One region of the Streptosporangium oxazolinicum genome, then DNA from elsewhere that is predicted to be linked to it. Evidence: predicted binding sites of a transcription regulator. Region 1 holds the regulator's gene; the other holds the start of a gene.
What was found. Region 1 encodes HrcA, which represses chaperone genes, less so after heat shock. Its sites were predicted from a motif close to TTGGCACTCTCNNNNNGAGAGTGCCAA; they were not measured.
Positions count from the first base shown of each region.

Region 1 (11,203 bases):
CGGGTCATCGCCCGTGAGAACATCCGCGCCATCCGCAAGGACGTCCTCGCCAAGTGCTACGGCGGCGACATCTCCCGCAAGCGCAAGCTGCTGGAGAAGCAGAAGGAGGGCAAGAAGCGGATGAAGATGGTCGGCCGCGTCGAGGTGCCCCAGGAGGCGTTCGTCGCCGCGCTGTCCACCGAGTCCTCCACGGACAAGGCCAAGAAGTAGGCGACCCTGCCTCGGTCCGCTCCGGTCCTGGGCGGGGGCGGGCCTTCGGGGAACGAAAACGTGCGGGCGAGGCCGCTGGTGACCCAGATCCTGCGGCCTCGCCCGGTATGAGGGGGTCGCTCAGCGCAGGACGCTGTAGAGCGCCGAGGTGAGGGACGCCTTGTTGTCGTCCTGGTCGATGGACCACATCATCGAGCCGCCGAGGCCCTTCAGGCGGATGTAGGCCGCCTTCTGGAGCAGCGAGGTCGGGTCGTCGTAGGACCAGAACTCGTTACCGTCGTAGAGCCACACCGACCCGGTCAGCAGGTCGCGGTAGCGCTTGCCCGGCTTGTTCACGAGGATCTTGTAGTCCTCGCTCCCGGCGGCGAAGGTGCCGGGAGCGGGGCCGGTGGCGGTGCCGTACAGGCCGTTCTTCCCGCCGGTGACGCCGGTCCAGCCCTGGCCGTACGCCGGTACGCCCACCACGATCTTCTTGGCGGGCGCGCCGCGCGTGAGGTAGTCGCGGACGGTCTGGTCCACGCTGTACTTCACCGGGTTGGGGTCGCGCCGGTCGGTGAACAGGTTGCCGTTGTGGCCGGTGATGGTCTCCCACGAGCCGTGCAGGTCGTAGCCCTGGACGGTGGCGAAGTCCAGCTGCTTGAAGACGTCGCGGACCTCGAAGCCCGCGTCGATCTTCGCGGCGGCGGCGGGCAGGAAGGCGGTGAGCTCGGTGCGCCGGTCGAACTGGTTCATCTGGCGGCGCAGCTCGGTGACGAACAGGGTGAAGTTCCGCTTGTCCTCGGGACGGATGATGTTGCCGACCTCGCCGGAGGAGCCGGGCCACTCCCAGTCGAGGTCGATGCCGTCGAACACGCCCGCGCCGGTGCCGGGGGCGGTGCCGGGCAGGTTGCCCTTGAGCCACAGGTCGATGCAGGAGGAGGCCAGCTTGGCGCGGCCCTCGGGGGTCAGCACCGCGTCGGAGAAGTACTTCGAGCCGGTCCAGCCGCCGAGGGAGATCAGCGCCTTGAGACCGGGGTGCTTGGCCTTGAGCTTCTTCAGCTGGTTCAGGTTGCCGTTCAGCGCCTGGCCCGCCTCGTCGGCGACGCCGTCCACGCTCTGCTCGGCGGGCACCGGACGCTGCCAGTCGGCCCACGGGTCGGGGGAGTAGCAGTCGCCACCGGCGTTGACGAAGCCGAAGGCGTAGTTGATATGGGTCAGCTTCGCGGCGGCGCCGCTGGTCTCCATGTCCTTGACGTGGTAGTTGCGACCGTAGACGCCCCACTGGATGAAGTAGGCGACCCGCTTGTAGCGGTCACCGTGCTTCTGGGGTGTCTGGGCCTGGGCCGGGGCCGGTACGGCCACCGACGCGAGGCCCGCGGCGAGGGCTGCCGCGATCACTTTACGGAGGAGTCTCTGCACGGGCTTCTCCACTGCTTGGAATAGTAACTTATAGGAAACTTTCCTTTAAGTTTTCCCGGATCGTAGACCTGCGAGATCTGGCCGTCAACGGCCAACGGCGTTTTGACCGGTGGACGGCGGGTCGCTTCGACTAACTTGGTAAGGCATGGAGCAGCAGGCGTTCTGCAACCGCTGTGGCACCCCGGTGAGCGGGCTGCCGCGATGCCCCGGGTGCGGGGCGCCGACGAGGGGCGGGCCCCCGGCGGGCCAGTCCCCGCCGACCGGGTTCCCACCGGCCCAGATCCCACCGGGCCAGTCCCCGCCGGCTCAGTCCCCGCGGGTCGTTCCTCCGGGCGGGAGCCGGATCCCGCCGGGAGAGTGGCGGCAGGATCCCGCCGACTGGCAGCAGCACCTCCCGCCGGACGAGCGACCTCCGCGGCCCACGCCGGGGGACCGGGCTCCGGCACCGCCGAGGGGCCGGGCGCCCCGAGGGGACCGCAAGGTCTGGCCGCCGGTCGCGCTGGCCACGGTCCTCGCGGTGACGATGGTCGCCGGGGGAGCCTTCTGGCTCGCCCCGCGAGACGGCGGCACGTCCGTGGCGGGCGGCATCCGGACGGCGGCGAGCGGCGACCGGGCGGAGGCCGAGACCGGGACGCCCCCGGCCGGCCGGGCTCCCCGGGGGCCCGAGGACGCCGAGAGCCAGGCCAGGGTCCTCGACGCCCTGCTCGCCGACAGCGGCGGCTCCCGGTCGGGCCTCGGCTCGGCCCTCGGCCAGTTGCGTTCCTGCGAGGGCACCGCCACCGGGCTCGCCACGCTCCAGCGGATCACCGCCGCCCGCCGGGAGCAGGTGATCCAGGCGGGTGCGCTGGGCACCGGCGCGCTCGACGGCGGCGACGCGGTCAAGGAGCGCCTCACCCGGGCCCTCACCGCATCGTTCGACGCCGACGAGGCGTTCCTCGCCTGGGCGACCCGCCAGGAGGCCGGGTGCAGCCGCTCCTGGAGCGGCGACGACGACTACCGGCGCGGTCTCGCCCTCTCCGGCGAGGCGACGACGGCGAAGAAGGGCTTCCTGAAGCTGTGGAATCCCCTCGCCCGGCGGTACGGCCTGCCGGTGCGGGACGAGCACGAGATCTGACCCCCGGCATCCCCGGCATCCTCGGCGTACCGGGCATCGCGGGGGAGGCGGCAGACTTGGGGCGTGCCATCCACACTTCCCGACGGGGATCCCGTACCCGCCTCGGGCGAGCTCCCGGAGAGCGCGCTCGCCGGGCTCGGCGAGCGGCCCTTCGGTTTCTACGTCCACGTTCCCTTCTGCGTGACCCGGTGTGGTTACTGCGACTTCAACACCTACACGGCGTCCGAGCTCGGCCCCGGCGCGTCGCAGAAGGACTACGCGGACACCGCCGTCGACGAGGTGCGGCGGGCGCGGGCCAACCTCGGCACCGCGCACCTCCCCGTCGAGACCGTGTTCTTCGGCGGGGGAACCCCCACTCTGCTGCCCGCCGGAGATCTCGTACGGATCCTGGGGGCGATCGAGGAGGAGTTCGGGCTCGCCCCCGGCGCCGAGGTGAGCACCGAGGCCAACCCCGAGTCGGTGGACCCCGCCTACCTGGCGGAGCTGCGCGCGGGCGGGTTCAACCGGATGAGCTTCGGGATGCAGAGCGCCCGCGAGCACGTGCTCCGGGTGCTGGACCGCCGCCACACCCCCGGCCGCCCCGCGCGGGCCGTCCAGGAGGCGAGGGAGGCGGGGTTCGACCACGTCAACCTCGACCTGATCTACAGCACGCCTGGGGAGAGCGACGACGACTGGCGCGCGTCGCTGGCCGCGGCGATCGAGGCGGGACCCGACCACGTCTCCGCGTACTCGCTGATCGTCGAGGACGGGACGAAGCTGGCCGCCAGGATCAGGCGCGGCGAGCTCCCGATGCCCGACGACGACGTGGCCGCCGACCGTTACCTGATCGCCGACGCCATGCTGGCCGAGGCGGGGTTCGAGTGGTACGAGGTGTCCAACTGGGCGACCTCGGAGGCCGGGCGCTGCCGGCACAACCTGCTCTACTGGACCGGCGGCGACTGGTGGGGCGTCGGCCCCGGGGCGCACAGCCACGTCGGCGGCACCCGCTGGTGGAACGTCAAGCACCCCGCCGCCTACGCCCAGCGCCTGGCCGAGGGCACCTCGCCCGCGCACGCGCGCGAGGTGCTCGGTCCTCAGGACAGGGCGGTGGAACGGCTGATGCTGGAGCTGCGGCTCGCCCGGGGCTTCCCGCTCGGGGAGCTGGAGCGCCCCCCGGTGGTCGCCCGCGCGCTCGCCGACGGCCTGCTGGAGGTGGAGCCGTTCAAGGCGGGCCGCGCGGTGCTCACCCTGCGTGGCCGCCTGCTGGCCGACGCCCTGGTCCGCGACCTCACCTGAGGCGCCCGAGGCCCCGCCCGGACCGCGGGCCGGGTCAGCTGACGAAGCGGATGTTCATCGGATAGCGGTATCTCTCTCCCCGGTTGGCCGCCACCGCGGCGATGATCGTCACGATGATCGCTCCGATCCAGAGGAAGAACATCAGCACAAAACCGATGAGCACGAACGCCAGGACCCAGGAGACGACGTAGGCGACCAACACCGTGAGCTGGAAGTTGAGCGCCTCGGCGGCCTGGTCGCGCACGTAGGGCGACTCGTCCTTCTTCGCCAGATAGAGCACCAGCGGCCCGACGAAGGAGGTCAGCAGGCCCAGCAGGTGGGCGAGCATCGCCATGGTGGTGTCGTCACTGCCGGGCCGCGGGCCGTACGTCCCCGGCGGCGCCTGGTAGCCGTAACCCTGCGGCGCGCCGTACGCGCCGTACTCGGGGTATCCGGGGTAACCGGGCTGGTGGCCCCCCTGGTAGCCGCCCGGGTCGTAGGGGGAGGTGGGCGGGTAGCCCTCGTAGCCCTGGCCCGGCTTCCCATAGCCCTGATCCGGTTGTCCATAACCCTGGCCGGGGTATCCGTAGCCCTGCCCCGGTTGCCCGTGTCCCTGTCCCTGTCCCGGCTGTCCGTAGCCCTGGCCGGGCGCGCCGTGTCCCTGGCCGGACTGTCCGTAGTCCTGGCCCGAGGGCGGGATGCTCTGGCCCGGCCGGGTGTGGCCGGGCGGGGGGTCGCCGATGCGCCGCGTCCGGTCGTCGCCCGGTGGGTCCTCGGGGTTCTCGCTCATGTCCCCTCCTGAAGGGTTGACGGCCTAGCCATCCTCGCCGGGAACCGTCACGAAGTCGATCAATTCCTCGACAGGCCCGAGGAGCTCGGGCTCCAGATCGGCATATGTCGTGACCGATCCGAGAATGTGACGCCATGCGGCACCGGGCTCCACGTTCCAGCCCAGCGCGGCGATGACGCCCTCCTTCCAGGGCACGCCGCGCGGTACCGACGGCCAGGAAGGGATCTTGAGCACCCGCGGCCTGACCGCCTGCCAGACGTCCACGAACGGGTGCCCGACGATCAGCACGTGCGGTGAGGAGACCCGCGCGGCGATCCTGCTCTCCTTGGAACCGGGGACCAGGTGGTCGACGAGCACGCCCAGCCGCCTCCCCGGCCCCGGGCCGAACTCCTCGACGATCGAGGGCAGGTGGTCGACCCCCTCCAGATACTCCACGACCACGCCCTCGACCCGCAGGTCGTGCCCCCAGACCTTCTCCACGAGCGCGGCGTCGTGCACGCCCTCCACGTAGATCCGGCTCTCCTTGGCGACCTGGGCCCGCAGGCCCTCCACCGCGATGGAACCCGACGCGCTCCGCCTGGGACCGCGCGGCGCGGCGGCGGGCCGTACGAGCGTCACCACCTCGCCCTCCAGGAGGAACGCGGCCGGCTCCAGCGGGAACACCCGACGGCGCCCGAAGCGGTCCTCCAGGGTGACGGCCTCCTTGTCGCAGGCCACCACGGCGCCGCAGAAGCCTCCGTCGGCCTCCTCGACGACCAGGTCGAGCTCCGCGGGCACCTGGGGGATCGTCCCCCTGCGCGGGCGTCGCCAGTCTTCCGCCAGAACGTCACGCTCGTACATCACCGACCGCTCACCCTCTCTCGCCGGGGATCAGGTGGGACGCTAGCAAACGCCGTCGTCACCTGCCGTAGGGTCCCGGCTGTCCCCACTGCCCCACCGGTGCCGCGGCGGCCCGGCGCTTGCGGGCGTTGCTCCGCTTCACCAGTACGACGATCGTCACGACGATGGCGAGCAGGATCCCGACGCCGGGGATCACGAACAGGGCGACCACCCCGCCCACCAGCGAGTCGGCGGCGAGTTCCTTGCCCACGCCGAAGGTCGTGCCCTCCGCGGGCTCGGCGGAGCACTGGACCTGGTAGTCGCCCGCCTGGTCCACGCCGACCCGCAGGCCCATCTCCCAGGTGACGCCGTCGGATCCCGCGACGGTCTGCTGGATGTCGGGCTTCTGCAGGCGGGGCGTGCCCGTGCCGCCCTTCAGCGTGCACTCGAACGTGGTGGGCCCGCCCGTGGCGACGTAGATCGCCGGCTTGTCCGCCGGGTCGATCGCGACCGTCGCGGTCTCGCCGGGGGCGAACGTCTTCGTCGGGGCCGCGTCGGTCACCGCGCCGACGAGGCCACCGGCGAAGCCGCCGATGCCGACGATAATGCTGACCAGGGCGAGCAGCCAGACCCCGACGATCCACCCGATGCCAGGCTTGATCTTCCCGCTGGGGGGCGGCGATCCCTGCGGGGCGCCGTAGCCGGGGGGCGCGTAACCGTACGAGGGGGGCTGCTGACCGTACTGCTGGCCATATTGCTGTTGGCCGTACTGCTGCTGGCCATACGGCTGCTGGGGGCCGCCGTGACCGGGGCCGCGGGAGGCGTCGCCCGGATAAGAACCGAAATCTTGGGACATGCCCAAATTCTGGTGGGTGCCGCTTGGATCGCGATAGCAGTTGACTTGACAACGGCTTGCCGTCATCATCCGCAGCTCTTGCTTATCGCGCCTTCCGCACGGGGGCCGTACACTTGGCACTCGGGAACACAGAGTGCCAAGCCTCGTGTTTCCCTCTGAACGCAGGCAGGGAGGTGACCACGTTGGTCGACGACCGCAAGCTCGCCGTGCTCCGCGCCATCGTCGAGGACTACGTGTCCACCAACGAGCCGGTGGGTTCGAAGGCTCTCGCGGATCGGCACAACCTGGGGGTGTCCCCGGCGACGATCCGCAACGACATGGCGGTGCTGGAGGAGCAGGGCTACATCGCCCAACCCCACACCAGCGCCGGCCGGGTGCCCACCGACAAGGGCTACCGGCTCTTCGTCGACCGGCTCTCGCAGGTGAAACCCCTGTCGAGCGCGGAACGCAAGGCCATCGAGAGCTTCCTCGCGGGCGCGGTGGACATCGACGACGTCGTCATGCGGACGGTGCGGCTGCTCGCCCAGCTCACCCGGCAGGTCGCCGTGGTGCAGTACCCCATGCTGACCCACTCGACGGTCAGGCACGTCGAGCTGGTGCCGCTGAGCGAGCGCCGGCTGATGTTCGTGCTGATCACCAACACCGGCAGGGTCGAGCAGCGCGTGGTCGAGCTGCCCGACGTCGTCGACGAGCAGCGCGTGGCCCACCTGCGCGCGATACTCAACGCCTCCCTCGACGGGTGCGGCCTCACCAGCGTTCCCGACAAGATCGCCGACCTGCCGGAGCGGCTGCCCACGGAGGACCGGCCGCTCGCGGCCACTATCCTTTCCGTACTGCTCGAGTCCCTGGTGGACAGGCATGATGAGAAGATCGTTTTTGCCGGGGCCGCCAACCTCGCGGGAGCCGACTTCACCGTCGGGCTCCGCGACGTGCTGGAGGCCCTGGAAGAGCAGGTCGTGCTCATGCGACTGCTCGGTGAGACCTCTGACCTTTCCGCGTTGACCGTGCGGATCGGCTCGGAGAACCCCTACACCGGACTCCAGGGCACGTCCATCGTCGCCGCCGGATACGGTTCTGGGGACAAGCAACTGGCCCGGCTCGGTGTGCTGGGTCCGACGCGAATGGACTACCCGGTCACGATGGGCGCGGTGCGCGCGGTGGCACGCTACGTCAGCCAGATCCTGGCTGCATCATAAGAGGTCAACGAAAAGTGGCTAAGAGCGACTACTACGGCACTCTCGGGGTGCGCCGCGACGCCAGTGCGGAGGAGATCAAGAAGGCGTACCGCCGCCTGGCGCGCGAGCTGCATCCCGACGTCAACCCCGACCCCGAGACCCAGGAACGCTTCAAGGAGATCACGCAGGCCTACGAGGTCCTGTCCGACTCCGGCAAGCGGCAGATGTACGACATGGGTGCCGACCCGTTCGCCTCGGGCGGTGGCGCGGGGGCCGGGGGCTTCGGCGCCGGCTTCCCGTTCAGCGACATCATGGACGCCTTCTTCGGCGCGGCCGGTGGCGGCGGCGGCCGAGGCCCCCGCTCCCGCGCCCGCCGAGGGCGCAACGCCACCATCAGGGTCGAGCTCGACCTGCGCGAGTCGGGCTTCGGCACCACCCGCGAGCTGGTCGTCGACACCGCCGTGGTCTGCGAGGTCTGCACGGGCTCCGGCGCCGCGGCCGGCACCCACCCCGACACCTGCGACATGTGTCACGGCCGGGGCGAGGTGTCCCAGGTCACCCGGTCCTTCCTCGGCCAGGTCATGACCTCCCGGCCCTGCCCCCAGTGCGGCGGCTTCGGGTCGATCATCCGCAACCCCTGCCAGGAGTGCTCCGGCGACGGCCGGGTCCGCACCCGGCGGACCATCAAGGTCCGCATCCCCGCCGGGGTCGAGGACGGCACCCACATCCAGCTCGCCGGCGAGGGCGAGATCGGGCCGGGCGGAGGCCCGCCCGGAGACCTCTTCCTGGAGATCGTCGAGCGTCCCCACGAGATCTTCGAGAGGCGCGGCGACGACCTGCACTGCACCGTGCAGATCCCGATGACCGCGGCCGCGCTCGGCACCATCCTGACCATGGAGACACTCGACGGCGCCGAGGAGCTCGACATCCGTCCCGGCACGCAGTCGGGGCAGACGATCCCGCTCTACGGGCGGGGCGTGCAGCGCCTGAACGAGTCGGGCCGAGGCGACCTGCTGATCCACGTGAACGTGGAGACCCCCGCCCGTCTCGACACGGAGCAGGAGCAGCTGCTGAAGGAGCTCGCCAGGCTCCGCGGTGAGGAGCGCCCGCCGGGCAAGTTCGCCCCCGGGCAGCAGAGCTTCTTCTCCCGCCTGCGGGACGCCTTCAATGGCCGCTGACCCGGCCCCTCACCGGTCGCGCCGCCCCGGCCGGGCCAGGCCCCTGCCGGGCCGCGCCGTCCCGGCCGGCTCCCGGCCGAGGCACCCCGGCACGGTCCGCCCCGACGGCCCATGACCGTCCCGGTCTTCCTGGCCGACCCCGCCGACCTGGCCAGGCCGGAGTTCGTCTTCGGCGGTCCCGAGGGACGCCACGCGGCGGCCGTACGGCGGCTGCGGGCCGGTGAGCGGCTCGACCTGACCGACGGGGCGGGCTCCGTCGCCGAGTGCGTGGTGACCGAGGCGGGCAAGGACTCGCTCCGGGTCGAGGTGCTGCGCCGCCACGACGTGCCCGTGCCGTCGCCGCGCCTGGTCGTGGTCCAGGGCCTGCCCAAGGGGGATCGGGGCGAGCTGGCCGTGGAGATGATGACCGAGGCGGGGGTCGACGTGATCGTCCCCTGGTCCGCGACCAGGTGCGTCACCCAGTGGAAGGGTGAGCGGGCGGCCAAGGCGCTGGCCCGCTGGCGCTCCACGGCACGTGAGGCGGGCAAGCAGTCGCGCCGCTTCCACCTGCCCGAGGTGACGGAGCTCGCGTCCACCGCGAGGGTGGCCGGTCTGCTGTCGGCGGCGGCGCTGGGGGTCGTGCTGCACGAGGAGGCGGCCTCCCCGCTGTCCGGTCTGCCGCTGCCCGAGGGCGGCGACATCGTCGTGGTGGTCGGCCCCGAGGGCGGGGTGTCGGGGGAGGAGCTCGCCGCGTTCCGCGAGGCGAAGGCGGTGCCGGCGCTGCTCGGGCCGACGGTGCTGCGCACCTCGACGGCCGGGGTCGTCGCGGCGGCGGTGCTCCAGACGCGCAGTGGCCGCTGGTAACACCCTGCCGTCGGCGCGCCGCCGGTCACGGGTTCCGGTGAATCCGTGCCGTGAGGACCCGGGAGACCCGTCGCCCGAAGGGGCGATCAGGGCTCGCCGTGACCGGTCACCGCACTAGCTCTGGATGGGGGTCGGGGCCGGAGTGCTCGCCTCCGTCGGCATGGGGGGCGACACGTCGCCCGAGGGCGCGCACTCGTCGGGCGAGCACGGGCTCTCCGAGGGAGCCGGGGGCCTCGTCCTCGTTCTCGTCGGCGTCGGTGTCGTCTCGATCTCCTCGCACCTCCTGGTGATCCCGCTGGGATCGGGGGTGGAGATGCCGACGGGGGTGGGGCAGGTGGGCGTCGGCGTCGGTGTCGGCCTGGGAGCCGTCGTCGCCGGGTCCGTCCTGGAGGTCGGCCTCGTGCTGGGCTTCGCGCTCCTGGAGGGGGTGGGCGTCGGCGGGAGCATGGTGGCGCCGGGACCCGACCTGCTGACGGTCGGGAGAGGGGCGTGGTTGGACGGCGGCTGCGGGTCGGGAGCCGGGGGACGCGAGGTGGCGGACCCGTCGACCGGAGGGGTCGACTCGGCGTACTTGACACCTTCGGTGCTCACCCGGGGGATCACCTGTTCGCGGAACTGGGGAACCACCATGACGACGGTCGCCGCGACGAGGACCGCGCCGGCGACGGAGGCCCCGGCGCGCCACCACACCAGCCAGCGGAGCCCGCGCCGCTCGATGCGGCCGCGGATTATCTCCAGCCCGTCCGGGGAGGGAACGACCGAGTTCGCCTCCGCGCTGAGCGCGCGGCGAAGCAGCTCGCCGTACTCATCCGGGGAGTCGGTCATGACAGTTGCTCCAGTGAGGTTCGTAGGGCGGCCATGCCGCGAGCCGTGTGGCTCTTGACCGCGCCTTTGCTGATGCCCATCGCGTGGGCGATCTGCGCCTCGGACAGGTCTCCGTAGTAACGCAGGACCAGGGCCTCCCGCTGGCGTGCGGGCAGCCCGCGGAGCGCCTCGATGACGGCGGAACGCTCGAACTCGCCGATCGCGCCGTTCTCGGCGCTCGGCGCGTCGGGCATGCCCTTGGGCGCGTACTTCTCGACGACCGCCCGGTGCCGAAGCACCGAACGTGAGCGGTTGACGACCGACTGTCGCAGGTAGGCCAGTGCCTTGTCGGTGTCGCGCAGTCGGCGCCAGGCGCCATGGATGGCGACGAACGCGTCCTGCACGACCTCCTCCGCGGTTGCCATATCGCGGACGAGTAAGACGGCGAGACGGACAAGGGACCGATAGTGCGCGCTGTAGAGCGCGGTAACGGCCATGTCGGCATCCCATCCGACGGGCACCGCCCCGAGCGACCTGTCGGCCACGAGGGTCTCGGTGGTCACATCAGTGGGACGCTTGGCCTTCCCAGAGGGTTTACGCTCTTCCGGTTCATTAGGGGGCATGACCCAGTCGTGTCCTCGCCAGGCGGCCATATATTGCTGTGCGCAAAGGGCTGTCGTGGTTGAAGTTTTGCACACCCACCATATCCGGGCGGATCTTTGTTTGCGGACGGGAACCATCACCGATTCGCAACGTCCTCGG
Region 1 is NZ_BAABAQ010000010.1:303,454-314,656, forward strand. Features, by position in the region: gene lepA (translation elongation factor 4) at 1-210, shown strand, start outside; gene ABD817_RS25890 (glycoside hydrolase family 18 protein) at 331-1,608, opposite strand; gene ABD817_RS25895 (hypothetical protein) at 1,754-2,722, shown strand; gene hemW (radical SAM family heme chaperone HemW) at 2,786-3,997, shown strand; gene ABD817_RS25905 (DUF4870 domain-containing protein) at 4,032-4,766, opposite strand; gene ABD817_RS25910 (DUF3097 domain-containing protein) at 4,791-5,606, opposite strand; gene ABD817_RS25915 (hypothetical protein) at 5,665-6,441, opposite strand; gene hrcA (heat-inducible transcriptional repressor HrcA) at 6,624-7,637, shown strand; gene dnaJ (molecular chaperone DnaJ) at 7,652-8,794, shown strand; gene ABD817_RS25930 (16S rRNA (uracil(1498)-N(3))-methyltransferase) at 8,906-9,637, shown strand; gene ABD817_RS25935 (hypothetical protein) at 9,752-10,462, opposite strand; gene ABD817_RS25940 (SigE family RNA polymerase sigma factor) at 10,459-10,938, opposite strand.

Region 2 (11,203 bases), on a different contig from region 1:
GGCGGCGACGACGGTGGCGATGAGACGGTGACGGCGACCGAGAAAGCGGCGCAGAGCGCGCATGGCTGACTCCAGGGGTGGGAGCCGGGCGGCGCGGTGCCCGTGACGGGTGGGAGGACGCCCCGCCGGGTAGCGGGACGGGGAGACGGGGATGGGGTGCCCCGCCGGGCGGCGGGGCGGTGCTGGTGCCGGTAATGGGGGAAGACCCCACTCAGGACTCAGGGGATCCTTGCCGAGTCCGAGTCCTGGTCCGAGCTCAAAGTTCGAACCGAGCCCGAATTCGGATCCGGATGGCGTGGATGGGAAGCGGGCGGGGCGGCTTTTCCTGCCGGGTGTGCGCATGGCGGTGACGCCCGGCCCAGGGCCTGTTTTGTGGATCTTCGCCGTGGCGAGGATCATCCAGGTGGATGCCCCGCACGGCGGAGGAGGAGCCCATAACGGAGTCCATAACGGAGTTATGGGCGACGACGACAACACCGCGGGGCGCCGCCTGGGCGACTGCGGTAGGCGAAAAGAACCACAAAACAGGCTCTAGCGCGACACGATCAACCGGGGAGGTCGAAGGGGAGCTTGAGGCCGTCCAGGGCGTTCGGGCAGGGGCAGGTGCGTTCTTCGGGGAGCGCGGCGACGACGTCGCCGACGAGGGAGCGCATGCGGTTGACGTTGGTGGCGAAGAAGGAGAGGACCTCCTCGTGGGTGACCCCCTCGCCCGCCTCGACCCCGGCGTCGTGGTCGGTGACGAGGGAGATCGTGGTGTAGCAGAGGGCGAGCTCGCGGGCGAGGATGGCCTCGGGGAAGCCGGTCATGCCGACGATCGACCAGCCGTTGCCGCTGAACCAGCGGGACTCGGCACGGGTCGAGAAGCGCGGGCCCTCGATGACCACGAGGGTGCCGCCGTCGACCACCTCCCAATCGGAGGAACCCGCGGTGGAGACGGCCGCCGTACGGCCCGAGGGGCAGTAGGGATCGGCGAAGGCGACGTGGACGACGCCGCCCGCGTCGTAGTAGGTCTGCACGCGACCGGAGGTGCGGTCGACGAGCTGGTCGGGGACGACCAAGGCGCCGGGACCGATCTCGGCGCGTAAGGAGCCGACCGCGCTGGGGGCCAGGACCTGGCGGACACCGAGGGAACGCAGTGCCCACAGGTTCGCCCGGTAGGGGATGCGGTGTGGTGGGAAGCGGTGGTCGCGACCGTGGCGGGGAACGAAGGCGACCGAGCGCCCCCCGATCCGGCCGACGGTGACGACGTCGCTTGGCGGGCCGTACGGCGTGGTGATCTCGACCTCTGTGGCGTCGTCGAGCAGGGAGTAGAAGCCCGAGCCGCCGATGACCCCGATGTCCGCGCGATTGACCATGAAGCTGAGATTAGCGCCACGGACCGGTCTCTGAGGAGCCCCGGTAACAGCCTGTGGATAACCGCGTTCGCCGGGTAATCGTCCGGTCGTCCTTGTGGGAGCGGCGGGACGTCGAGCGGAGGTCGCGCGGGCCGTCCGGTGGTGCCGGCGACAGGCGCGGGAGGGCTCGTCCGTCCCGTGCCGTCCGGTGAAAGGACGGGGTGAAAGGCCACGGCTCGGGGCGGCCGGTCAGGTGGCCGCCCATGAACGGCCGGCTGAAGAGCTGGGTTCGGGGGCGAGAGGGGGAAGGGGGCGGGAGGGCGAAGAATGCGAAGGGGCGGAGGACGGGGGCAGCGGCAGGGGTAGGGATACGGCTCAGGAAGCCGCGGTGGCCGGGCTGCTCGCGGCCTTCGCCGCCTTGGAATCCGACGAGCTCGACGAAGACGACGACGAATCGGATGAAGATGAAGATGAACCAGACGAGGACGACGACGAACCGGAGGAGTCCGAGGAGCTTGACGAGCTTGACGAGCCGTTCGTGGAACTCACGGTGCTCGACGACGAGGACCGGCTGTCGGTCCGGTAGAAGCCCGAGCCCTTGAAGACGATGCCGACCGCGGAGAACACCTTGCGCAGGTCGCCCGCGCAGCTCGGGCACTCGGTGAGAGCATCGTCGGAGAACTTCTGGACGATTTCGAACTGGTTGTTACAGGCAGTGCAGGCGTACTGGTAGGTGGGCACGCTCTCCTCCTCGTGTGATCCGCGCGCCGATTGGCACTCTAGTGGCGCGACTGCTAATGGTATGCAGCTGACAAGCTTAAACGCGAGCCGGAGTCCCCGCATTCCGTGGCCGAATTCCCATCGAACGTGGCCGAACCTCCGATCTGACGTGGCCAAACCTCCAAGCCAACGCGGTCAAACCTCCAAGCCAACGCGGTCAAACCTCCAAGCCAACGCGGTCAAACCTCCAAGCCGACGTGGCCAAACCTCCAGGCCGACGCGGCCAGACCCCCTGGTCAGGTGCCCCGCTCCCCGAACCAGCCGGCGAGCTTACCCTTGCGGCTGATCGCGCGCATTCGGCGCTCCACCATGTCACGGCAGGCGGCCGTGGTCACCACCAGGAGTTGGTCGTCGATCCTGATTCTCGTGGAGTCGGTGGGTACGAACGTCCGGCCGTCCCTGACGATCAGCGTCACCTGGGCGTCCGTGGGCAACCGTAACTCGAAGATCTCCACACCGTGCAGCTTGGACGTCGGCGGCACCCTGACCTGGAGCAGATCGGCGTTGAGCTCCTCCAGCGGCGCCGACTCGACCTCCAGGTCGCGGGCCTCGTCGGGCGTGGTCAGCTTGAGGAGTTTCGCCACGAACGGCAGCGTCGGCCCCTGCAGCAGGGTGTAGACGATGACGATCACGAAGACCTCGTTGAACACGAGCTTGGCGGTGCCGTCCTCGACGGAGTTGGCCGCCCAGGGGATGGTCGCGAGCACGATGGGCACCGCGCCGCGCAACCCGGCCCATGACAGGAAGGCCTGCTCACGCCAGCCCAGCCGGTCGATGCCCGTCAGCCGGGTCAGCAGCGCGGAGACCACGATCGACAGAGGGCGGGCCACCGCGACCAGGATCAGTCCGGCCACCAGGCCGGGGACGATCGCGGACGGCATCTCCGAGGGGCTGGCCAGCATCCCGAGCATGACGAACAGGCCGATCTGCGCCAGCCAGGCCACGCCCTCGGCGAAGCCCCGCGAGGCCGCGCGATGCGGCATCCGCGAGTTGCCCATGACCAACGCCGCGAGGTAGATCGCGAGGAAGCCGCTGCCGTGGAGCAGCGTCGCCCCCGCGTAGGCGACGAACGCGAGCGCGAGCACCGCGATGGGGTACAGGCCGGAGACGGGCAGCGCGATGCGGCGCAGCGCGTACGCGCCGAGGGGGGCGACCGCCAGGCCGACGGCCGCGCCCACCACCAGCTCGAAGAGCACCTCGAACAGCGCCACCCCCAGGCTGGGCGAGGTCGCGGCGCTCAGCAGCATGACGGCGATCACCGTGGGCGCGTCGTTGAGGCCCGACTCGGCCTCCAGGATGCCCGCGAGGCGCGGCGGCAGGGGCAGGCGGCGCAGCACGGAGAAGACGGCGGCGGCGTCGGTGGAGGCGAGGATCGCGCCGAGCAGGAGCGAGGTCCGCCAGTCCAGGTCGAGGATCAGGTGCACCGGGATCGCGACGGCCGCGATGCTCACTCCCACCCCGACCGTGGCGAGCACCAGGGCGGTGGGGATGGCTCCCTTGACGTGGCTCCAGGTAGTGGTCAGACCGCCCTCGGCCAGGATGATCGCCAGCGCGATCAGGCCTATCTGCTGCGCGAGCTGCGGGTTCTCGAACTGCAGCCCGAGCCCGGACTCGCCGACGAGCAACCCGAAGCCCAGGAAGATCAGGAGGCTGGGCAGCCCGCTCCGATGGGCGACACGCACCGCGACGATGGCCGCGATGACGATTCCGGCACCGAGAAGCAGCCAGACGTCCAGTCCCATCTGGTCCCCTCTCTGATTCCGGGGACCATTGTGTCGCATTCGGAAGGGCCGCCACGCACGGGTGGCGCGCACTCCCTGTCACGGTCCCGGCGCCTTCGGTCCCGCGCCGGGCAGGGATCCCGCCGGTCGGTCACACCCCCGCAGCGGCGGTTTTGAAGATCCCCTCGGGGGTCGCCGCGTAGCGGACCGCGATGTCGTGGGGCTCGGCGGGCACGCCGTCGAGCAGCTCACCGTCGTGGAGCAGCGCCACCGTCGGCACGTTCGGGCCGACCCGCGCCAGCGCCCGGTCGTAGGAGCCGCCGCCCCGGCCCAGCCGTACCCCGGTGGCCCTGTCCACCGCCAGCGCGGGCACGATCACCAGGGCGGCGGTCCTGACGGCGTCGATCCCGCGCCGGGTGTCGACCGGTTCCATGATCCCGAAGCGGCCGGGGGCGAGGGTGTCGGGGCCGTCGTACACCGCCCAGTCGAGATCGTCGTCGTCGCGGAGCACGGGCAGGATCACGGTCGCGCCGTGTTTCCACAGGGCGAAGACCAGCCCGTGGGTCGCCGGTTCCGTCCCGATCGACCAGTAGCACGCGACCAGCCCGGCCATCTGGACCCAGGGCCGCTCCATCAGGGATTCCCTGATCCGGACGGAGGCCGCGTGCCGCTGCTCGTCGGGGATCGAGGCGCGTGCGGCCTCGATCGTGGCACGCAGCGTCAGCTTGTCCACAGGTCCCTCCACTAAGGTTTCGGTTATGGCCGACTTCGAAGCTGTGACGAAAGCCGTCGTTCCCGCAGCGGGTCTGGGCACCCGTTTTCTTCCGGCGACCAAGGCGACCCCCAAGGAGATGTTGCCCATCGTCGACAAGCCCGCGATCCAGTATGTCGTCGAGGAGGCCGTCTCCGCCGGGCTGCTCGACGTCCTCATGGTCACGGGAAAGAACAAGCGCTCCATAGAGGACCACTTCGACCGCGCCCTCGAACTCGAGGAGATCCTGGAGGCCAAGGGCGACGACGCGCGCCTCTCCCAGGTGCGGGAGCCCGCCGACCTGGCCATCCTCCACTACGTACGGCAGGGTAAGCCGCGCGGCCTCGGCCACGCGGTCCTGTGCGCCAAGCAGCACGTGGGCGACCAGCCCTTCGCCTGCCTGCTCGGCGACGACCTCATCGACCACCGCGACGAGCTCCTCAAGCGCATGATCGAGGTACGCGGCACGCACGGCGGCAGCGTCATCGCGCTGATGGAGGTCCCCAGGGAGCAGGTCTCCCTGTACGGCTGCGCCGCCATCGAGCCCACCGCCGAGGACGACGTGGTCAGGGTGACCGACCTCGTGGAGAAGCCCCCCGCGGACGAGGCCCCGTCCAACTGGGCCATCATCGGCCGGTACGTGATCGACCCGGCCGTCTTCGAGGTCCTGGAGAACACCCCGCCGGGACGCGGCAACGAGATCCAGCTGACCGACGCCCTGCGGACCCTCGCCGGGCGCGGCGCCGACGAGGGCGGCCCCGTGCACGGGGTGCTGTTCAAGGGACGCCGCTACGACACCGGCGACAAGCTCGACTACCTGCGTACGGTGGTGCAGTTCGCCGCCGAGCGTCCCGACCTGGCACCCGAGTTCATGCCCTGGCTGAAGGAGTTCCTGGCCTCGCGATGAGCTCCATGAAATCGGTCGACGACCACCTCTCCGACATCCTGCGTACCGTGCGGGTGCTCGCCCCGCTCGAAGTGGAGCTGGAACGGGCGCTGGGCACCACGCTGGCCGAGGAGGTCACGGCCCCGGTCGCGCTGCCTCCGTTCGACAACTCCGCGATGGACGGCTACGCCGTGCGGGCCGAGGACGTCGCGGACGCCCCGGTGACGCTCCCGGTGATCGACGACATCGCGGCCGGAGACGGCCGGTTGCAGGCCATCGGCCCCGGCATGGTCATGCGGATCATGACCGGGGCCCCGCTGCCCGCCGGGGCCGACGCGGTGGTCCCGGTCGAGTGGACCGACGGCGGCACCGCGCAGGTCGCGATCGGCCGTCCGGTGCGGGAGGGGAACGCCATCCGCAGGTCCGGCGAGGACGTGCGGGCGGGCGACGTCGTCCTGCCCGCGGGCACCCCGATCGGGCCCGCGCAGCTCGGGGTGCTGGCGGGTCTCGGCCGTCGCCGGGTTCTCGTACGGCCCCGCCCGAGGGTGGTCGTGATATCCACGGGAGCCGAGCTGGTCGAGCCGGGACTTCCCCTGGGGGCCGGTCAGATCTGGGAGTCCAACAGCTTCGCCCTGGTCGCCGCCGTCCGCGAGGCGGGCGGCGAGGGCTACCGGGCGGGAATCGTCGGCGACGACGCCGCGGGGTTCCTCGACCAGCTCGACGCGCAGCTCCTGCGGGCCGATCTGGTGATCACCAGCGGTGGCGTCTCGATGGGCGCGTACGAGCCCGTCAAGGAGGCCCTCGGCCCGCTCGGCACGGTCCGTTTCGAGCGGGTCGCCATGCAGCCGGGCATGCCCCAGGGCTTCGGCGTGGTCGGCGAGGACCAGATACCGATCTTCGCGTTGCCCGGTAACCCGGTCTCGTCGTTCGTATCGTTCGTCCTGTTCGTCCGGCCCGCGTTGCGCAAGATGGGCGGCCTGCCCGAGGAGCCCACGCCGACCGTGCGGGCGCTCACCACGGGCCCGCTCCACTCGCCCGAGGGCAGGCGCTCCTACCTGCGCGGCGTGCTCGGTCCCGGCGGTACGGTCGGCCCGGTGAGCAGGCAGGGTTCCCACCAGCTCGCCGCCCTGGCCTCGGCCAACGCCCTGATCGTGGTGCCCGAGGACGTCACCGAGCTTCCCGAGGGTACGGACGTGGAGGTCATCCCCCTGTGAACGAACGGGACACCGGATTCACCCACCTCGACGAGACCGGCGCCGCGCGCATGGTGGACGTCTCGTCCAAGGACGTCTCCCTCCGTACGGCGACCGCCACCGGCAGGGTGCTGCTGTCCGCCGGGGCCGTGGCGCTGCTGCGGTCGGGTGAGGTCCCCAAGGGCGACGCGATCGGCACCGCGCGGATCGCCGGGATCATGGGCGCCAAGCGGACCCCCGACCTGATCCCGCTCTGCCACCCCATCGCGCTGCACGGGGTCAAGGTCGAGCTGGTCGTGGCCGACGAGGGGGTGGAGATCACGGCACGGGTCAAGACCGCCGACCGTACCGGCGTCGAGATGGAGGCGCTGACCGCGGTCTCCGTCGCCGCGCTCGCCCTGATCGACATGGTCAAGGCGGTCGATCCGGCGGCCGTGATCACCGATGTCCGCGTCGAGGAGAAGACCGGCGGCAAGACGGGGATCTGGACCCGCCCCTGACCTTCTCTTCCGGCGTTTCCACGGTTTTCCAAGAGGCCGGATCCCCGACAGGCTGAAAGGATGATCCCATGAGAGCTCTGGTGATCACCGCGTCCAACCGCGCCGCCGCCGGGACGTACGAGGACACCTCGGGAAAGCTGCTGGCCGAGCTGCTCGCGGCGGCCGGGTGCGACGTGGACGGCCCGGAGGTGGTCCCCGACGGCGATCCGGTCGAGGCGGCACTGCGATCCGGGGTCGCCGAGGGATACGACGTGATCGTCACCACCGGCGGCACCGGCCTCACCCCGATGGACCTCACCCCGGAGATGACCCGGCGGGTGATCGACAGGGAGGTCCCCGGCATCGCCGAGGCGATCCGCCACGTCAACCGGGACAGGGTGCCCACCTCGATCCTGTCCCGCGGGCTCGCCGGGCAGGCAGGCGGCACGTTGATCGTCAACCTGCCGGGTTCCTCGGGAGGGGTACGCGACGGCATGGGCGTGCTGTCTCCCGTGCTGAGGCACGCCGTGGACCAGATCAGGGGAGGAGATCACCCCCGCTGACCCGCCTGCCCGGCTTCCATGGCACGGCGGGCCCTGTTGGGGGGATGATGGAAGGCGTGGATCGACTTCGTGGCTGGCCGGTGACCTTGACGGAAGGCCCGGTAGGACTTCGGCCGCTGCGGCTGCGAGACGTGCGCGTCTGGCGGGAATCGCGGCTGCGCAACGCGAACTGGCTCCGCCCCTGGGAGCCGAGCAACCCCGAAACCCCTCTCTTCAGGACCGGTCTCGGTCCCTACATCTCCATGGCCGGGACCCTCCGCAGGGAGGCCAGGCAGGGGCTCGCGCTGCCGTGGGTCGTCACCTACGAGGGCGCCTTCGCCGGGCAGCTCACCGTGGGCGCCATCGTCTGGGGCTCCGCCAGGTCGGCCCAGATCGGCTACTGGGTGGACGGCGCGCTGGCCGGTCGCGGGATCACCCCCACCGCCGTCGCGATGGCCGTCGACCACTGTTTCTTCACCACCGGCCTGCACCGCGTCGAGGCCAATATTCGCCCAGAGAATCACGCGAGCCGCAGAGTGGTTGAAAAGCTTGGTTTCAGGGAAGAGGGCATCAGACGTAGGCATTTGCACATCGACGGTGCCTGGCGCGACCACATCTGTTACGCACTCACGGTCGAAGACGCGCCGAGAGGGTTGCTCGTGCGGTGGCGACGGGCCCGTGAGGCGGCCGCCCATGGTGGCACTCCGCACGAAGAGGTTTGAAGATCTCGCGACACACCGCATCGAATGCTCGTCAAACAGTGACACGCGGTCTTACGGTGCGTGACATGAGCAGATTGAGGACGCCGGGAGACCACCCGTGCCCTCATGCTGCCCGGAGGTGGCCGTGAGCAGCGGTGTCGTTCTCTATCTGGCCATTGTCGTCATGTGGCTGTGCGTGCTCGTGCCCATGTGGCTGCACCGCGACCGCAACACCCTCGCCGAGCCCCACAAGGACACCGAGCCGTACGCCTACGACGAGCGGGCGATCGACGAGGACTCCGCCGAGACCCTCGTCGAGCCCCTGCCGGTGTCCTCCACCGCCCCGTCCTCGCCGTCTCCGCAGGGAGACGACGTTCCTTCGCCCGGCGCCGAGGAAGCCTCACCGGGCGCCCAGGCCGCGCCCGAGACCGGGACCGAGGCCCCGCCCGCCCGGCCCCCGGCCGAGAAGCCCGCGACCGGCAGGCCCGCCACCCGCAGGACCGCGTCCGAGCGCCGCCGTGCGGAGCTCCGCCGCCGGGCCACGCAGGTGGCCAAGCGCAGGCGCCTGACATTCTGGTGCGTGCTGCTCCTGCTCGCCTCCGTGGTGACGGCCGCCGTCCAGGTGATCCCCTGGTGGGGCGTGGCCCCCTCGGTGGTGCTCCTGGGCGGCTACATGTCCATTCTCAGGGTCACGGTCCAGATCGACGCCGAGCGACGCAGAGCCATCGCCCAGGCTCGCGCGGAACGTGCCAAGCGCGCCCGCCGCCGCGCCGCCCTGCTGGAGGCCCAGCGCCCCGTGGCAGAGATCATCGATTTGGCCGCGCACCGCGACGAGATCTTCGACCAGTACGCGGAGACACCCCGCCGCGCGGTCGGCGACTGATCCGCGCCCGGGATGGCGCGAGCGCCCCCGGAAGTTTGCTAATCTAGTCCACGTCTTGGGGATGTAGCGCAGTCCGGTAGCGCACTTCGTTCGCATCGAAGGGGTCAGGGGTTCGAATCCCCTCATCTCCACCAGGGGCCGTTCTTGAGTTAGCTCAGGAACGGTTGACGAGATCCCGTCCGATCGCTTGATCGGGCGGGATTTTCTCGTTTCCGAGGCTCTGTGGCCGCTGGGCGGGCTGATTTCGGCTCGTGCGGTGGCCCTGGCGGAGGGCGCTGGTGGCGGTGGACCGCTGTGAGCGCGTGTGGGACCGGCCGGTGGGCGTGCGAAACCCAGCGGTCGTCGTGGTGTTGTGCGGTTGGTGGCGGGGCGGATCACTCGCGAGGCGGTGGTCTGCTGTCTGCCGTGGGCGGGGCGGGGTCGTGCTCGTCAGGCGTTGGCGTGTCCTGAGGCGCGGGCTCCTCGGTGTGGTCGTGGACTTGCCGCCAGCTGAGCAGGATGTGCTGGTTGCCCAGGAAGACCATGAGCGCGGTCAGCAGCGTTTGGGCCACGCGGCCGTGCGCGAGCCGGTTCATCGGGTCGCCGATATCGATGTGGTGGCCCTTGATCCTGCCGTTGACGCCTTTGGCGATGGCTCGGATGCTCTTGTAAGCGGCCTGCCAGGTGGGGGTCAGGTAGCGCCGATCCTGTGATGCAGAGGTCGTCGGGGCGCAGCGTGATGGTCGACTTCTGGCAGATGCGTGGCAGCTCGGCCAGAGGAAGGGGTCGTTTTCTCTCGCTGTCGGGCAGTTGGATCGTGGGTTTGGCGGCCAGGTGGGCGGCGCGCTGACGAGCGTTGGTCAGATCCACTGCTGTGGGCGAGGCAGGTGGGGTGGGGCGGGTGCGGTTGAGACGCGGGCAGGTCACCGAGGGGGAAGGATCCGCGGCTGGACATTGCAGTCGTATCCGTTCCGTCCTTGGGCGTCGGCGCTCTGTTTGAGCTTGAGCCAGTAGGGCTCGCGCGCTGCGATCAGCTCGTTCAGTTGCTCGGGTGGGGTGCGGACGGTCTTGTCGTTCAGGTCTTTGGTGGCGTGGATCAGTGGCGTGGGCATCAGCGGGCAGGCGAGGTTCCCGTCGATGAGCAGGGCGCCGTGCGCGCTGCCCTGCAGACCGCGCTGGTCTTGTTTGTGGTCGAGTGTCAGGTGGTATCCGAGGGCGCGGGCTGGGCGAGCGAAGTGCTCGGTGGCCTGGTCGGTGTAGGCGCGGTCGACGGCCAGGGCGCCGACGGGCAGGCCGAGTGGGGCAAAGCCATGCAAAGTGGTGATCGCGTTTTGGCCGACGCGTTTGTGTGGGGTGTCGATGACCAGGCCGAGCACGAGTTGCGGGTAGGTGCCCAAGGTGCTGCGGGTTCGGGTGGCGGTGGCGAGGGTGGCGCTGTAGCCGAAGGTGGGCCGGTCGTTGCCGGCGCTGTGATGCCAGCCTGCGGTGATCTCGGTCGAGGCCAGACCTCTGTTGGCGCGAGGTGGTTTGGCCCAGGTGGGGATGGCGGTGGCGTCGATGCCGACGTCACCTTGGTAGTGCTTGAAATAGCGGCGACCTTTGGCCCGGACGGGGGCGAGGATCAGGCTGGTGACGATGGTTTGCAGCAGGTCAGCAACTTTAAGGCGTTGGTCATGTCACCGGGCAGGCATGTCTGAGGAGTTGCCCTACTGTGCGTGTCGGACCAGGATCGCTGGCATGAGCGTCTTCTGTGAGTACTACCGGGCTGCGGATCGTGCGGCGGCGACCGTCCAACCGGACCGTTCCCGTGTGATCGACGATCCTGAGTACGGAGTCGCCGGGTTCGACGCCGTGGAGACCAAATGGGTCGACCCTCAGGTGATCCTGGGCCAGCTCGTGGCGTTCATCGGCGATGTCGACTTCTTCCTCGGCCTGGTCGATACGGTGCCCCTGT
Region 2 is NZ_BAABAQ010000014.1:271,248-282,450, forward strand. Features, by position in the region: gene ABD817_RS32300 (RcpC/CpaB family pilus assembly protein) at 1-63, opposite strand, end outside; gene ABD817_RS32305 (S-methyl-5'-thioadenosine phosphorylase) at 546-1,355, opposite strand; gene ABD817_RS32310 (FmdB family zinc ribbon protein) at 1,710-2,075, opposite strand; gene ABD817_RS32315 (potassium/proton antiporter) at 2,351-3,856, opposite strand; gene ABD817_RS32320 (5-formyltetrahydrofolate cyclo-ligase) at 3,987-4,568, opposite strand; gene galU (UTP--glucose-1-phosphate uridylyltransferase GalU) at 4,594-5,493, shown strand; gene glp (molybdotransferase-like divisome protein Glp) at 5,499-6,686, shown strand; gene moaC (cyclic pyranopterin monophosphate synthase MoaC) at 6,683-7,165, shown strand; gene ABD817_RS32340 (MogA/MoaB family molybdenum cofactor biosynthesis protein) at 7,234-7,707, shown strand; gene ABD817_RS32345 (GNAT family N-acetyltransferase) at 7,755-8,408, shown strand; gene sepX (divisome protein SepX/GlpR) at 8,533-9,270, shown strand; tRNA gene ABD817_RS32355 (tRNA-Ala) at 9,328-9,404, shown strand; gene ABD817_RS32360 (hypothetical protein) at 9,645-9,845, opposite strand; gene ABD817_RS32365 (hypothetical protein) at 10,173-10,625, opposite strand; gene ABD817_RS32370 (hypothetical protein) at 11,059-11,203, shown strand, end outside.
Region 2: a site for HrcA is predicted at 2,106-2,132, ahead of ABD817_RS32310 (FmdB family zinc ribbon protein). Genes of this name have one in related genera too.